2 regions of the [Clostridium] celerecrescens 18A genome follow, and region 1 is predicted to be linked to the other one. Evidence: riboswitches for the same ligand, from Rfam matches in the RefSeq annotation. Region 1 holds a riboswitch; the other holds the start of a gene.
What was found. Region 1 has a riboswitch for glycine ahead of gcvT (glycine cleavage system aminomethyltransferase GcvT). Riboswitches for the same ligand answer to the same signal wherever they lie in the genome.

Region 1 (8,018 bases):
GGCTATGGAGCTACAAAGAGCTGATGTTTTTAAAAGGGGTAGGCAGTGTCATATCCTCATTAATTATCAGGCGCAACGAGGAAACTGAGATTATCCGCAGCTATGAGGTACTGCAGACGATCAGCGACAATATTGACTCTATCATCTATGTAAATGATATGGAAACCTTTGAACTTAAATTTGTCAACAGGACCCTTTCCGAACAACTGGGTGTTAAATCGGAAGGACTGTTGGGCAGAAAATGCTGGGAGGTGCTGCAAAAGGGTATGAATGGTCCTTGCCCTTTTTGTCCGATTCCTAAGCTTCAATACAACGGCTGTGCTCCTGATAAGGGAGTGAAAGAATATGAGCATCAGAATACAATCACCGGCAACTGGTACTGGGTCAAAGATTCTGTCATCCGCTGGGTAGACGGTACTTTGGCTCATTTTGAAGTAGCGATCGATATTACCCTGAGGAAAAAGTATGAGGAGCAATTGCACTATTTTGCTTCGACGGATGTTCTGACCGGCGTATCTAACCGAGAATGGGGTGTCAAGATGCTGCATAAGACGCACGGTGCGATTCAGTTGACGAAACCTGCTGCGTCTTTATGCTTTATTGATATGGATGGTTTAAAGCCTATAAATGACATTTACGGGCATGCTGTGGGTGATGAGGCAATTAACACGGTTGCCCGTGCCATTTCCAGGCGCATCCGCAAAGAGGATATGGTTTGCCGGTGGGGTGGGGATGAATTTCTTGTTCTGCTTGCATGCGATGTTATGAATGCTGATGCAGTAATTCGTGAGATACAGGAAGACTTAAAAGCAAAGTCCGGGAACGATACCGGCCACTCATTATCCTTTAGTTATGGAATCGTCGATTTTACCATGTTTGATAGTGTGGAGGCTGCAGTCGCCGCCGCTGACAGTTCTATGTACAATAATAAAAACTCCAAATATTCGCGGATTAGAGACGGCCGATAAGCAAATCCCCAATTATGAGCTTCTGGGGATACAGATCCTGATTTTAAATATTCTTTTTTCCTGATCCGGATCTATTATTACCAGACCTCCAAGGCCTTCAACCGCTTCCTTTATGATATGCAGTCCAAATCCGTGAATCTCCTTATCTACTTTTGTAGTTGTCAGATGGCCTCCTGATAGGGACAATTCGCCGTTAAAAGAATTAGCTATCTCAATTGTTGCCCACTCCCGAGTTCCGGCGCCTGCAATTTCAATAAAGCGTTCTTCATCTGATATTTTACTGCAGGCTTCTATGGCATTATCGATTGTGTTTGAAAAAATACGGACAATGTCCAGCTCCGACATCCGTACATCTTTAGGAAGAAGTGCGTGTGCTGAAAAACGGATGCTCTTTTCTCCGCAGGCATTGGCAGCGTCCTGCAGGATAGCATCCAACAGAATATTATCAGAATAAGTTTTATGAATAAGTACCTCCCTTTGCATCGTGTCATGGATATCATCCAGCATACGTGCCGCTTTCTCATATTCATTGTTGTTCATTAAGACTTTAACGGAAGTCATCATGTTCTTATAATCATGGCGGAATTTGCGGTAGCTTTCCGTAAACTTGCGGTACGATTGATAATGCCGCACTTGACTGGACAGCTGCTCCTGCAGCTTGCGTGTATGCAGCTCGTATTCAAGTAATTCTACCACCTTGGCAGTATGGTGAAAAACAAATTGCATACATAGTTTACTTATAATGCTGGCTCCAAAATATAAAGCAGAATACCAGGTAGATTTGATTTCATTATAAAAGCGCCCATCGTTAATAAACATAAGAAAAAACAATTGGCTGATCAGGCAGACGACGGTAAAACCAAGCTGCTCATTGTTAGTAAACGCATACCTTGCCTTGTTATCCGGAACGATTTTCTTACGGACAAACGTGATGCTCAGTATAGATAGTAATACGGATAATGCTGTTACCGCATTATAATATTTATCATTCTGCAGGACATCCTGGATGCTGGTATGCAGAACCATCGAATAGATCGAACAGATAATTCCTCTGCTGCTATAGATAGAATACATGTAGACGCTGCCGGCAAAAATAATCTGTACCCGGTTTACACGAAACAGCAGAATAATGTCTAGCATAATCGAACCCATTATAAAAAAGACAGCGACCCGATGATCCAGAAACAGATAGGCCGGTAAAGTAATGCTGATATTGATGAAAACTGCAGCCGCATAAAAAAGCAAATGGTTTCTTTTGACCGGAAACATATTTTTGAAATAGCTAAAAAAATAAATATCATAAATAATAAGCATTAAAACGAGTTCAAGCAGCTGCATGCCTATTTTTCCTCCTTTAAGGGGTTTTCATTTTAATCCAATGGTAATCGATAGGTTCTCCAAAGTCCATAGACTTTAGATGGGAACAGATTATACTACACGTTTCCTACAAATAGACATTAGTAGTATAACACATGATACCTTTAATTTACATTCCATCTATGATCATTTCTTGTGCTGCAATAACATCGAGCGCACCATTTTCCTTGTTATGATTTTAACAAAAAGGATGATTTCAGAGATTGTTTGGGGGTGCCATGAAAGACAGCATCATAGTTGTCAGAATCATTCTAAAAGGTCATGTAAAAAATGATTGACAGTGCTAAAATACTCTGATAATATCAATAATAAATAACGGATGATGAATCAGAGAGAGAGCACAAACCTGTGCCGCCGAAGGGGAAGGCAGAAACTCTCAGGCAAAAGGATCGGATTCGGACGTAACTCTGGAGAACATTTATGTACCGACGAAGTTAATCTTTCAGGTAAAAGGACAGAGGCAGACAGGAATATCCTATAGGAATATTTCTTTCTGCCTTTTTTTGTGCATATAAACGGATGATGTTCCTATATTATCATATAAATTATTTAAGGAGGATTAAAACATGGAACTTAAAACACCGCTTTATGAAATGCATCTTAAGTATCACGGCAAGATGGTCCCTTTTGCCGGGTATCTTCTTCCCATCCAGTATGAAGAGGGGATCATAAAGGAGCATATGGCAGTAAGAACAAGGGCAGGGCTATTTGATGTCTCTCACATGGGAGAGATCATTTGTAAGGGGAAAGATGCACTTGAAAATCTTAATCAGCTGCTGACCAATGATTTTACCGATATGGAGATCGGACAGGCAAGATACAGTCCCATGTGCAATGAGCACGGGGGAACGGTGGATGATCTGATTGTTTATAAGAAAAAAGAAGAGGAGTACTTTATCGTTGTGAATGCGTCCAATAAAGAAAAGGATTATCAGTGGATGCTGGAACATAAATTAGGAGAAGTGGTGTTTGAAGACATTTCTGATAAAATCACACAAATCGCCCTGCAGGGTCCCAGATCACAGGAAATACTTATGAAACTGACCACAGATATACCTGATAAATACTACCATGCAGTTTTTGATGGTAAAGTGGCCGGGATCACATGTATGGTATCCAGAACCGGTTATACAGGGGAGGATGGTTTTGAGCTTTATTTAGACAATGCATATGCTGAGACAATGTGGGAAACGCTCATGGAAGCAGGCAGGGAATATGAACTGATCCCCTGCGGGCTGGGGGCCAGAGACACTCTGAGGCTGGAGGCCGGCATGCCGTTATACGGACATGAAATGAATGATGATATTAATCCGGTGGAAATCGGCCTTGGGTTTGCAGTGAAGATGCAGAAGGAAGACTTTATTGGAAAAAGCCATTTGCCGAACAAAGATTCTCTCACAAGAAAACGAGTGGGCCTAAAGGTAACCGGACGGGGAATCATCCGGGAACAGGAAGAGGTTCTTGCAGACGGGAAGAAGGCAGGCTTTACAACATCGGGAACCCATTGCCCATATCTGGGCTATCCGGCAGCCATGGCTATCCTGGATAAAGAATATACTAAAGCAGGTACGAAGGTAACGGTAATCGTCCGGGGAAGAGAAGTAGAAGCGGAAGTGGTTACCCTTCCATTTTATAAAAAATCAAAATAATCCACAAGGAAAAGGAGAATTAATTATGAAAGTATTAGGGGATCTGGTTTACACCAAGACACATGAATGGGTAAAGTTTGAAGATGAAACAACAGCTTTGGTCGGGCTTACGGATCATGCCCAGCAATCATTGGGAGAGCTTGTTTTCGTCAATCTTCCGGAAGAAGGCGACGATACGACAGCCGGTGAAGTATTTGCTGATGTGGAATCTGTTAAGGCTGTTTCCGATGTATATTGTCCGGTAACCGGAGTTGTATCGGAAATCAATGAAGAACTTTTAGACTCACCGGAAAAGATCAATGAGGCTCCTTATGAAGCCTGGTTTGTGAAGATCACCGATATTACGGATAAAGAAGAATTCTTAAGTCCTGAGGAATACGAAGAACTTGTTAAAAAAGAAATGGAATAAAGGAGATCTGCATATGGGTTCATTTGTACCGGCAACCGACCATGATAGAAAAGAAATGCTGTCAGCGATCGGAATTGAGAGCATAGAAGACCTTTTTGGGCAGCTTCCTCAGGAAGTTTTATTAAAGGATGGATTGAATCTTCCTAACGGAATGTCTGAAATGGAAGTAAATAAAAAGATGGAAGGCATTGCAGCAAAAAATACGGTGTTTCCAGTTATTTTCAGAGGAGCAGGTGCTTACAAGCATTACATTCCTTCCATTGTAAAAAGCGTGATATCCAAAGAAACCCTGTACACTGCCTATACCCCGTATCAGGCGGAAATGAGCCAGGGAATCTTACAATCCATATATGAATACCAGACAATGATCTGTGAGATTACAGGAATGGATGTGGCCAATGCCTCCGTATATGACGGTGCGTCTGCGGCGGCTGAAGCAGTAGCTATGTGCAGGGACAGAAAGAAAAACAGGGCATTTGTTTCCGCAGCGGCTCATCCTCAGGTAATAGAAACCATAAAGACTTATTGTTTTGGAAACGGGATGGAGCTGACGGTTATTCCAGAAAAAGACGGTATAACAGATCTGGATTTTCTGAAAGAACATTTGGATAGCCAGGCCGCATGTGTTTACATTCAGAATCCAAATTATTACGGCAGTCTGGAACCGGCAGAAGAGATCGGTAGCATAGCAAAGGAAGCCAATGCCCGCTATATCATGGGCGTGAATCCTATTTCTTTGGGAATCATTAAGACGCCGATAGAATACGGTGCTGATATTTCAGTGGGAGAGGGGCAGCCCCTTGGATTGCCATTATCATTCGGCGGACCATATATCGGCTTTATGGCATGTACGAAAGAATTGATCAGAAAACTTCCGGGAAGGATCGTTGGTGAAACCGTTGATTCCAACGGAAAGACAGGCTACGTCTTAACCCTTCAGGCAAGGGAACAGCATATCCGAAGAGAAAAAGCATTAAGTAACGTCTGCTCAAACCAGGCGCTTTGTGCATTGGCAGTGTCCGTTTATTTATCCGCGATGGGGGCAGAAGGACTGAAGCAGACAGCCATTCAATGTATGTCAAAAGCTCATTACATGGCGGAGCAATTGGAAGCAATTGGATATTCGGTTGTAAACCAAGGGGAATTCTTCCACGAATTTGTGACCACTTCAAAAATCCCGGCTGAACAGGTGATGGGGGAACTGGAAGAACATGGAATTCTTGGCGGCTACCCCTTAACCGGAGAAAGAGCCGGACAGATCTTATGGTGCTGCACGGAAATGAATGCTAAGGATGACATTGACCGTGTCATTGGCATTCTGAAGGAGGTGTAAGGTTATGCTGATATTTGAAAAGGGACAGGAAGGAAGAACGATGACCATTCTGCCGGAATGTGATGTGCCGGTAAGCCTGCCGGAAGAAGGCAGCTTGAGAAAAAAAAGCATGCACCTTCCCCAAGTGTCTGAAAATGATATAAGCAGGCATTATACAGAAATAGCGAAAAAGGCATATGGTGTCAATGACGGCTTTTATCCTTTGGGCTCTTGTACCATGAAATACAATCCCAAGATCAATGAAGACATAGCAGCTCTTCCTGGCTTTAAACAGATTCATCCGCTGCAGCCGGAGCATACGGTGCAGGGTTGTATGGAAGTATTAAAAACAGCAGAGCAGTACCTTTGTGAGATCACTGGAATGAACCGTATGACTTTCCAGCCGGCAGCAGGAGCCCACGGTGAATTTACCGGACTTTTGCTGATAAAAGCATATCACGAAAGCCGCGGTGACAATAAAAGAACAAAGATCATCGTACCAGATTCCGCCCATGGAACCAATCCTGCCAGTGCGACAATGGTGGGCTATTCGGTAATCAGTATCCCGTCTGCGGAAGATGGCGGAGTGGATTTGGAGGAATTAAAAAAAGCAGTTGGGGAAGATACCGCCGGACTGATGTTAACCAATCCCAATACATTAGGCCTTTTTGATAGAAACATATTGGAGATTACAAAAATCGTTCATGATGCCGGAGGACTGAATTACTATGACGGAGCAAATTTAAACGCCGTTATGGGCATGATCAGACCGGGTGACATGGGATTTGATGTGGTCCATTTAAATCTTCATAAGACGTTTTCTACTCCTCACGGAGGCGGTGGCCCGGGCAGCGGACCAGTTGGCTGCAAGGATCTCCTGGCTGAATTTTTACCCGGCACCATGGTAGAGGAAGAGGAAGGATACGTATTTAAATATCCGGCACATACCATCGGACAGGTGAAAAGCTTTTACGGTAACTTTTTAATTGTGGTCAGAGCTATGACGTATTTATTTATGCTTGGAAAAGAAGGAGTTCCGGAAGCCTCAAAGCATGCCGTATTAAACGCCAATTATATGATGGCGCAATTAAAGGATGTATATGATATGGCTTACCAGGGACCTTGCATGCATGAATTTGTCATGAGCCTGGCAAGACTTAAAAAAGAAACCGGTGTATCAGCCATGGACATTGCAAAAGGACTTTTGGACTATGGAATCCATCCGCCGACCATGTATTTTCCACTGATCGTGCCAGAAGCGTTAATGGCGGAGCCTACGGAAACGGAATCAAAAGAAACATTGGATCAAGTGATTGCTGTATTACGCAGTCTTCATGAAACAGCAATGACTAATCCGGAAGCTCTTCATCAGGCCCCCATCCACACACCAGTCACCAGACTTGATGAAGTTAGGGCAGCCAGAAATCCTAAGTTAAAGCACGAATTTTAGATAAGGAAACGGATAAAAGATGATACAGGAAATTAAATATATAGACGGAAGCAGTTATGATCCATATCTGAATCTTGCTATCGAGGAGTATTTATTAGAAACTGCTGGTCGGGATACCTGTATCCTATACCTCTGGCAGAATGAAAATACTGTTGTAATCGGTAAAAACCAGAATCCGTGGAAGGAATGCAGGATCCGGGAATTGGAGCAGGATGGCGGACATCTGGTGAGAAGGCTATCCGGAGGCGGCGCCGTATTCCATGATCTTGGGAACCTGAACTTTACGTTTCTTGTTAACAAGAATCATTATGATCTGGATAAACAGCTTGAGGTTATTCTGAGCGGAGTCAAAAAACTGGGAATCCATGCAGAAAAATCAGGACGAAATGATATTACCGTATCAGACAGGAAATTTTCCGGCAATGCCTTTTATACCAGAGGGGAAAAGTGCTATCATCATGGAACCCTGCTGGTTCATGCGGATATGGAGAAGCTTTCCAAATACTTACAGGTTTCAAAGGATAAGCTGGCATTAAAAGGAGTGGACTCCGTTAAATCCAGGGTAACCAATCTTTCTGAATACCGGGCTGACTTAACCATTGATATGCTAAAGGAAAAGCTTCTGAAGGCATTTGAGGAAACTTATGGGTGTAAGGCGGTTTCCTGCAGGCAGGAGGATTTAGACCAGGATGCATTGTCAGAGGGAAGAAAGAAGTTTTCTTCCTGGGATTGGCTGTACGGACGCAATATGGATTTTCAATACGAACTGTCAAAACGCTTTGTTTGGGGAAATGTGATCTGGCAGTTTCAGGTAAACAGTGGGATCATACAGGATCTGCAATTGTTCTCCGAT
Region 2 (8,018 bases), 2.4 Mb from region 1:
TCATAATCCTGATCATTTTGCAAGCGATCCGTCATGAGGGGGTTTTCCTCAATGATCTCCTGCCTTCGGATTCGGTTCACAGCAATTGCTACATGGATCACCAGTCCAAGGTAGGAATCCTGGGTTAAATTGAGAATGCGTTTATCCCGGATTCTTAAGATGCATGCCGTCACTCTTTTTACAATATCGTCATCTAAGATCCGGTAGATATTACGCTCACTTTTATTCTGAATCACGTTTAATACGGACTGGTTCCTGTCTTCATACATCTCCTGTATGATCTCTGTATGGATATTCTCATCAATAAACACACGCAGGGCACGGCGGAAATCCCGTTCGCTGCCCTCAATAAAAACACCATATCCAGGTTTTCTCTTTATCTCCAGATGATACTTGTGAAACCACTCTTTTACCACCTCTAAATCCGAACTGACGGTGGCTTCGCTGACTCCAAATAAATCACTGTAGTAATACAGTTTTTTTAAGGTCTTATCCTTGAGAATCTCCAGGGTCAGACGCTTTTGGCGTTCGATCCTGTCAGAAACATCAAGAGCATCATCCTCTTCCAGTTCAGCCTTTAGGGCTTCCATCCGATCTTTATCTCCCTCCAGCCAAATACCGGTTCCCGTTTTTGAGCAAAAGGCGAGCCCGTATTTCTTTAATACTCTGGGAATGTACTCCAGCTCCCTTTGCACCGTTCTTTTGCTGATATGGATCTGATCCGCAAGCTGCTTAACAGGAACAGGCCCGTCCTCATTAAGAAGAGCCAGGACGACCTGCTGCATCCTGGGTGTAAAATCATGAGCTGCCATTTTCTCCACCTCCCATTAACCAGTTCAGGAGTTCCTGATAGCCAGACATATCCGTGAGATTATTGACTGTAAAGCATGGTTTATCAATTCCTGACAGGGAACGGGCAAAATCCTTTTGACATACAATCACATCCGCGTCAGGCGGAATGCGGTCAGCCGATACATGAAACACCTCAATACCTGTTAATCCTACCAACTTCAGCCTTTTCTTAAACAGCGCGCTGGCCATAGCACTGGAGCCCATGCCAACATCGCAGACAAAATAGATTTTGGCATGTTCCATTTTCTTCATTGGCATCCCTTCATCTTTCTGTAGTATTCCTTCTTCAGCAACTAATTTTTGTTTCTTTCGTGACATAATCAGGCAGGATAAGAGACAAGTCACTCCGGCGGAAACAAAAATCCCTGTAAGGATTCCCAGCCAGTGTTTTTTGTCTGCCATAATCATGATCGTTATGATACTACCGGGAGAAGCCGGTCCCAGAAGCCCGCTGCCGGTTACCATGAAACAGTAATTTCCCGCTATGCTGCCCGCTATGGCAGCAGCCAATAACCGGATATCTGACAGCACATAAGGAAAGTAAACCTCATGGATGCCGCCCAGGGACTGAATAATAAGGCTGGAAAGCATTTGCTTTCTCATATTCCGGTAAACCAGGGTATAGGCAAGGAGAATTCCAAATCCCGGACCCGGATTGGTCTCTAAGAGAAATAAGATGGAACTTCCCTGTGTTTTCATCTGCTCCAATCCCAGGGGGAGGAAAAAGCCGTGATTGATCCAGTTATTAAAGAAAATGATTTTTAATGGTTCTACCACAAAGCTGATGAAAGGGATGACTCCATTTGCAATCATTCGTGATAAGCCATTTCCCAGAAAGGTGAGCAGCCATGCGGCCACCGGCACCAGCATGTAATGGATAAGCGCTCCTGCCAGCAAACCAAGCCCCGATATATATAGGTTGCTGAAGAGCATCTCAAACCCGGCCGGTATCCGGTGCTTGATCCGGTCCAGACCCTTCCGGGATAAAAAACCGGCTATGCTGCCTGCTATGGCTGATAAAATCATGGCAGAAGCAGGTTCTGTCATGACAACAGCAGAAGCGGCAAGGGTGCCGGCTAAACCGCCCACATCCCCGCCGCACATCGTGCCTGCTTTGTATCCCATAAATACCGGAATTACAAGAAAAGATAAAATATTGGACATTTCAGGCAGGTATCTATTCTGGATTATCACTGCCGATAAGACTGACAGCAGCCCCGCTGTCACAAACAAAGGTATGCACTCGGCAATTACTCTGCTGTAATACTTCAGTATTCTCCCCGCAAACTTCATTTATATAATTCCCCTTTTGAATCCGTATACATAAGATGTATTGTAACGTAGGTCCGCAGTGCAGCTGGTAAAACCGCAGGTTTTACCAGCTCACGGGCATTCGCCCTATGAAATAAAGCAGATATAAAATTTCTTATGTGCAGGCACAACAAAATTTTATATCTGTCTTATTTCGCACTGCTCATTGCTTTCGTGTACATTATACCATGATTTACAATCGGATACCAGGAAGGCTGTCTATTTCATCTTATAAATCTGTTTGTTTATTTTTTAACGTTTCCACAAGTTCATCATATTCCGGTGCCGCCATAAAATTAGTGATTAAAATCAGTTCTGCCTCAGGATTGCTGCGGGATGCGCGCTCCTTCAGTTCTTTATGAGTCACCACAATCTGGGCATCTTTGGGAATGGAAGATACGGGTGAATGAACTACCTCAATAACTCCGAAACCTGCTGCCGCCAGCTTTTTCTTCAATATGGTAGCGCCCATAGCGCTGGAGCCCATGCCTGCATCACAGGCAAACACAATTTTTTTGACGGTTCCTGCCGGTATAATTTTCTTTTCCGCGGTCTGATTTCCCTTTGACTCCTGCTTCATTTGTTTCATTTTTTCCGTTGACTCTTCCAAATCCCCGCCTTTTCCTGTAAACCGCAGTAAGGGAAGAGCGACCAGGAAGGAAACTACAGCTGCCACCGTAACACCTGCTAAAACTCCAAAGTATCCTCCTCTTGGTGTCATTGCCAGAACAGCAAGGATACTTCCAGGTGATGCGGGTGAGGTGAGTCCAACCCCTAGGAGCTGGAATACGAAGATCCCGCTGGCTCCGCCTGATACCACCGCCAGAAGTAAAAGGGGATTCATCAGTATGTACGGGAAATAAATCTCGTGGATTCCGCCTAAAAAGTGAATGATAATTGCGCCGGGAGCAGAGCTTCTGGCTGATCCCTTTCCTGCAAGGCAGTAAGCCAGTAAAACGCCAAGTCCAGGCCCCGGATTTGCCTCAAGAAGGAAGAATATGGACTTTCCGATTTCCTCTACCTGCTGTATTCCCATAGGAGAGAGGATTCCATGGTTAATGGCATTGTTAAGGAACAGGATCTTGGCAGGTTCAATAAAAACGCTTGCCAGCGGAAGCAGCCTGTGATCCACAAAGAAACCAACTCCGGACTCCATCACCCGGTTCATCACCTCAACAAAAGGAGCAACTCCCTTTAAGGCGATTGCCGTCAGGATGGCACCGATGATCCCGAGGGAAAAGTTATTTACCAGCATCTCAAATCCGGCTGGGATCTTGCTCTCGATCTTCCGGTCAAACTGTTTAATCACCCAGGCACTGACAGGTCCTACGATCATCGCCCCCATAAACATAGGAATACTGGAACCAACAATCACGCCCATAGCTGTGATTGCTCCGATAACGCCGCCCCGTTGCCCGTAGACTGCTGAACCGCCCGTATAAGCAATAAGAAGCGGCAGCAGCATGGAAACCATAGGGGAGACCAGGGCACCAATTGCTTCATTTGGATACCAGCCGGTCGGAATAAACAATGCCGTAATCAGTCCCCATGCAATAAATGCACCGATGTTCGGCATTACCATACCGCTTAAAAAGCGGCCAAATACTTGTACCTTCTCTTTCATATTACATACCCTCACTTAATTATATAGTATTTACTGCATGATCCGTGTAAGGTATGATTGGCCAATCAATTCCTTTCGTTAGCCTTATTATAATCAATGTCAACTTAAGAATTCAACAGGAAGAAACTAGGATTTGGCGCTAGTTTTAGTGCCAAACCCTAAAGAGTCTAGACCCCTTATCCCATTGTTTCCTTAGATTCCCTCCAATCAGTGAGCGTATTGCCCTGAGAATTGGTCTGACTGTATATACCAACAGAAAAAAGATGCCGCAAGGCAGCTGTAGACCAGCTGATTTTACGGCATCTTTCTTATGCATGAAGATTATAAATATTTTTTAAGAAGTGAAACTTTATCAAGCTTCTCCCATGGTAAGTCTAAGTCATTTCTACCAAAATGTCCGTAAGCAGCCGTCTGTTTGTAGATCGGGCGGCGTAAATCCAGCATCTTGATGATTCCTGCAGGACGCAGGTCAAAGTTTTCCCTGATGATCTCCACAAGCTTTTCATTGCTTAATTTTCCGGTTCCGAAAGTATCTACCATAACGGAAGTAGGATGTGCCACACCGATGGCATAGGAAAGCTGGATCTCACACTTGTCAGCCAGTCCTGCTGCTACGATGTTCTTTGCAACATAACGTGCCGCATAAGCAGCGGAACGGTCTACCTTTGTGCAGTCCTTACCGGAGAATGCTCCGCCGCCGTGGCGTGCATAACCGCCGTAGGTATCTACGATGATCTTACGGCCGGTCAGGCCGCTGTCCCCGTGAGGTCCGCCGATTACAAAGCGTCCCGTAGGATTAATGAAGAAATTGGTCTTCTCATCCACCAGCTCTGCAGGCAGAACTTCATCAAAAACATACTTTTTAATATCCGTGTGAATCTGCTCCTGGCTCACATTCTCATCATGCTGAGTGGATAAAACCACTGCATCTAAGCGGAGAGGATTGCCGTTCTCATCATATTCCACAGTTACCTGGGTCTTTCCGTCGGGACGAAGGTAAGTAAGGGTTCCATCCTTGCGTACCTTTGTAAGCCGAAGGGCCAGTTTATGGGCAAGGGCGATGGGATATGGCATATACTCCTCAGTTTCATTGCTGGCAAAGCCAAACATCATACCCTGGTCTCCTGCTCCAATAGCGTCGATCTCTTCATCAGACATCTTGTGTTCCTTTGCTTCCAGGGCCCGGTCAACGCCTAAGGCAATGTCAGCAGACTGCTCGTCCAAAGCTACGATCACGCCGCAGGTATCGCAGTCAAATCCGTATTTTGCACGGTCATAACCGATTTCCCTTACGGTTTCCCGTACCACCTTCTGAATGTCTACGTAGGCATGGGTCGTTATTTCTCCCATAACCATAACAAGACCTGTGGTACAGCAGGTTTCACAAGCCACACGGCTCATAGGATCCTGCTTTAACATCTCATCCAAAATCGCATCAGAGATTTGGTCACACATTTTATCCGGATGTCCTTCTGTAACGGATTCGGATGTAAATAATAATTTTTCCATGTTGTCATTTCCTCCTTAATATCACATGGGGGAATAACAAAAAGAAAAGTCCGCAGCAATGCGGACTTGATTCAACAATGTATCAAATCCTCTTATTGCTCGATTTCTCGCTCAGGTTGGCACCTTCCAGCCGCTCATTTCTGGCCAAGGCCATCATTTCCGGTCGGGGTTGCCGTGACTTCACAGATCCTTTGTATCTCCATCACTCTGAATAAGGGATATTACGTACTTTTCATTTGTTATTCAATTGTAAGCTGTTTCTAGTGCATGTATATTTTATCGTATTTAAAAACGGCTGTCAAGGGAATTCTATTCCAATGCATCCATGGATAAAGTTCTTGCAAAAATTTAATCCATAATGTATAATGACGCTATTCTTTAAATGTTCGCCAAATGAAATCTGTGGAATGCGCCCAGCGCAGACCATGGACGGATGGCACTCTGGAGACATCTGCAGCTATGCAGGGGCCGAAGGGGCAAGCGCTTAGGCGCGAAACTCTCAGGCAAAAGGACAGAGGCGATTGTTTCCCTTTTTTTGGAATATCGCATGATCTCTGTTTTTTTGTGAGTGGGAGTATATCCCACTCTTTTTTTTATCAAAAAATACGAAGGAAGGGAAGTAGATAACAATGCAAGCAGTTACTGAACTTTTCAACAAGCTGGACTCAGCAATTTGGGGGATACCCATGATTGTACTTCTGTTTGGCACTCACTTATTTTTGACCGTGCGCACAGGCTTTATCCAGCGTAAAACCTTTACAGCCATTAAGCTGTCTGTTACAAAAGACCCTGATTCACCAGGAGAGGTCAGCCAATTTCAGGCGCTGACTACTGCCCTTGCCTCCACCATCGGTACCGGCAATATTGTGGGCGTGGGTACGGCAGTGTTCTTAGGCGGCCCAGGTGCTGTTCTCTGGTGCTGGCTCACCGGCGTATTCGGCATTGCAACCAAATATTCAGAATCCCTGATTGCAGTTAAATATCGTGTGCAGACGAAGGATGGACGAATGCAGGGAGGTGCCATGTATGCACTGGAGCGAGCACTGGGCTTAAAGTGGCTGGGCGTACTCTTTGCACTGTTCGCCTTGTTTGCTTCCTTTGGTATTGGAAGCGGGACTCAGATCAACGCTATCGCTGAGATTATTGAAAACAATGTACCGCTGCCGATTCCGCGCATTGCAATCGGCCTTGTCTTCGGTGTGATTACCGCTGTGGTTATTATCGGCGGCATCAAGTCCATCGCAACAGTATGTGAAAAGCTTGTACCATTTATGGCGGCCTTCTATGTGGCAGGCTGTCTGATCATTCTTGGCATCAACGCTGACTTCATCATTCCTGCACTGAAGGTGATTGTAACCCTGGCCTTCCGGCCCGGAGCGGTCGCAGGCGGTCTGGTTGGCCGGGGCATTATGCTTGCCATGCAGTACGGCATTGCCCGGGGCTTATTTTCCAATGAGTCCGGTATGGGTTCCGCTCCGTTAGTAGCTTCGGCTGCACAAACAAGGAATCCAGTGCGTCAGGCGCTGGTTTCCTCAACCGGCACCTTCTGGGACACGGTTGTCGTCTGCCTTATGACCGGTCTGGTTCTTGTTTCAACTATAATGAAGAACCCGGACATCAATATGGATATGATACAAAACGGCGGCCAGATGACCACTGCCGCTTTCAGTCAGATTCCTGTTCTTGGCCCGGTGATCTTAGTCGTCGGCATCATTACCTTTGCTTATTCCACCATTCTTGGCTGGTCTTATTACGGGGAACGATGCTGCGAGTACTTATTCGGCTCCAAGGGGATGCTGCCCTATAAAATCATCTTCGTGTCAATCGTAGTTGTCGGCCCTGTGCTGTCTCTGGATCTGGTGTGGACGATTTCAGACATCCTAAACGCACTGATGGCGATTCCCAATCTTGTGGCTGTTCTGCTTCTATCGGGTGTTGTGGCAAAAGATACAAAGTACTATCTGAACCACTTAGACGAAAGGGACGAAACTCCGATTCCGGTCATAGATAAATAACAACTTAAAAACCTCCTGCCTTTCCTGGGCTGGGTAAATAATTCTTTCATTAAAAGAATTATCTTACAGTCCCACGGATAGCAGGAGGTTTTTTATATTTTTTCCAATAAAGTCATTAGCCTTTGACTCCGCCCCCAGTAATTCCGGCAATGATTTTCTCCGACAAAAAGATATAAAGGATAAAAGTAGGAAGAAATACGATGATAACGGATGCAAACATTCCTGACCAGTCTCCCGTATATTTCATGGAATTGATCATGGAATATAGCCCCACCGCAACCGGCCGTACCCTGTCGGAGTTGGCGAAAATGAGGGAAATGAAATACTCATTCCATATATTAATAAAATTGAATATTGTAACCGTAATGATCCCGGACTGAGCCATGGGAAACATGATCAGCCAGAACGCCCTCATGGGAGGACAGCCGTCAATAGCGGCCGCTTCCTCGTATGCCCTGGAGATATTGGCAAAAAATGTCAGCAGAAAAATTGTAGTATAAGGAACGTTGATCCCCACATAAAGAAATATCAGCACCGCTTTGTTTGCCATGTAGTTATTTAATACGTTCATTCCGGCAATCAGGCTGAACAAGGGAAGAACGATCATGACCACAGGCACTCCCATGGCAGACACAAGGCTGGTCTGGATCATTTTATTCCCTGCAAAGCGAAAGCGGGACAATACGTATGCGGCAGGCGCACAGATC

Region 2: it holds a riboswitch for glycine, as region 1 does, so the genes downstream of both, H171_RS21625 (alanine/glycine:cation symporter family protein) here and gcvT (glycine cleavage system aminomethyltransferase GcvT) in region 1, are expected to answer to the same signal.

The regions. Positions count from the first base shown of each region.
Region 1 is NZ_PGET01000001.1:2,372,514-2,380,531, reverse strand. Features, by position in the region: gene H171_RS11070 (diguanylate cyclase) at 1-968, shown strand, start outside; gene H171_RS11065 (sensor histidine kinase) at 981-2,306, opposite strand; glycine riboswitch at 2,665-2,747, shown strand; gene gcvT (glycine cleavage system aminomethyltransferase GcvT) at 2,912-3,994, shown strand; gene gcvH (glycine cleavage system protein GcvH) at 4,020-4,403, shown strand; gene gcvPA (aminomethyl-transferring glycine dehydrogenase subunit GcvPA) at 4,417-5,736, shown strand; gene gcvPB (aminomethyl-transferring glycine dehydrogenase subunit GcvPB) at 5,741-7,165, shown strand; gene H171_RS11040 (lipoate--protein ligase) at 7,185-8,018, shown strand, end outside.
Region 2 is NZ_PGET01000001.1:4,736,886-4,744,903, reverse strand. Features, by position in the region: gene H171_RS21645 (BglG family transcription antiterminator) at 1-812, opposite strand, end outside; gene H171_RS21640 (PTS mannitol transporter subunit IICB) at 799-2,145, opposite strand; gene H171_RS21635 (PTS mannitol transporter subunit IICB) at 2,393-3,787, opposite strand; gene metK (methionine adenosyltransferase) at 4,109-5,296, opposite strand; SAM riboswitch class I at 5,386-5,514, opposite strand; glycine riboswitch at 5,728-5,820, shown strand; gene H171_RS21625 (alanine/glycine:cation symporter family protein) at 5,926-7,311, shown strand; gene H171_RS21620 (carbohydrate ABC transporter permease) at 7,427-8,018, opposite strand, start outside.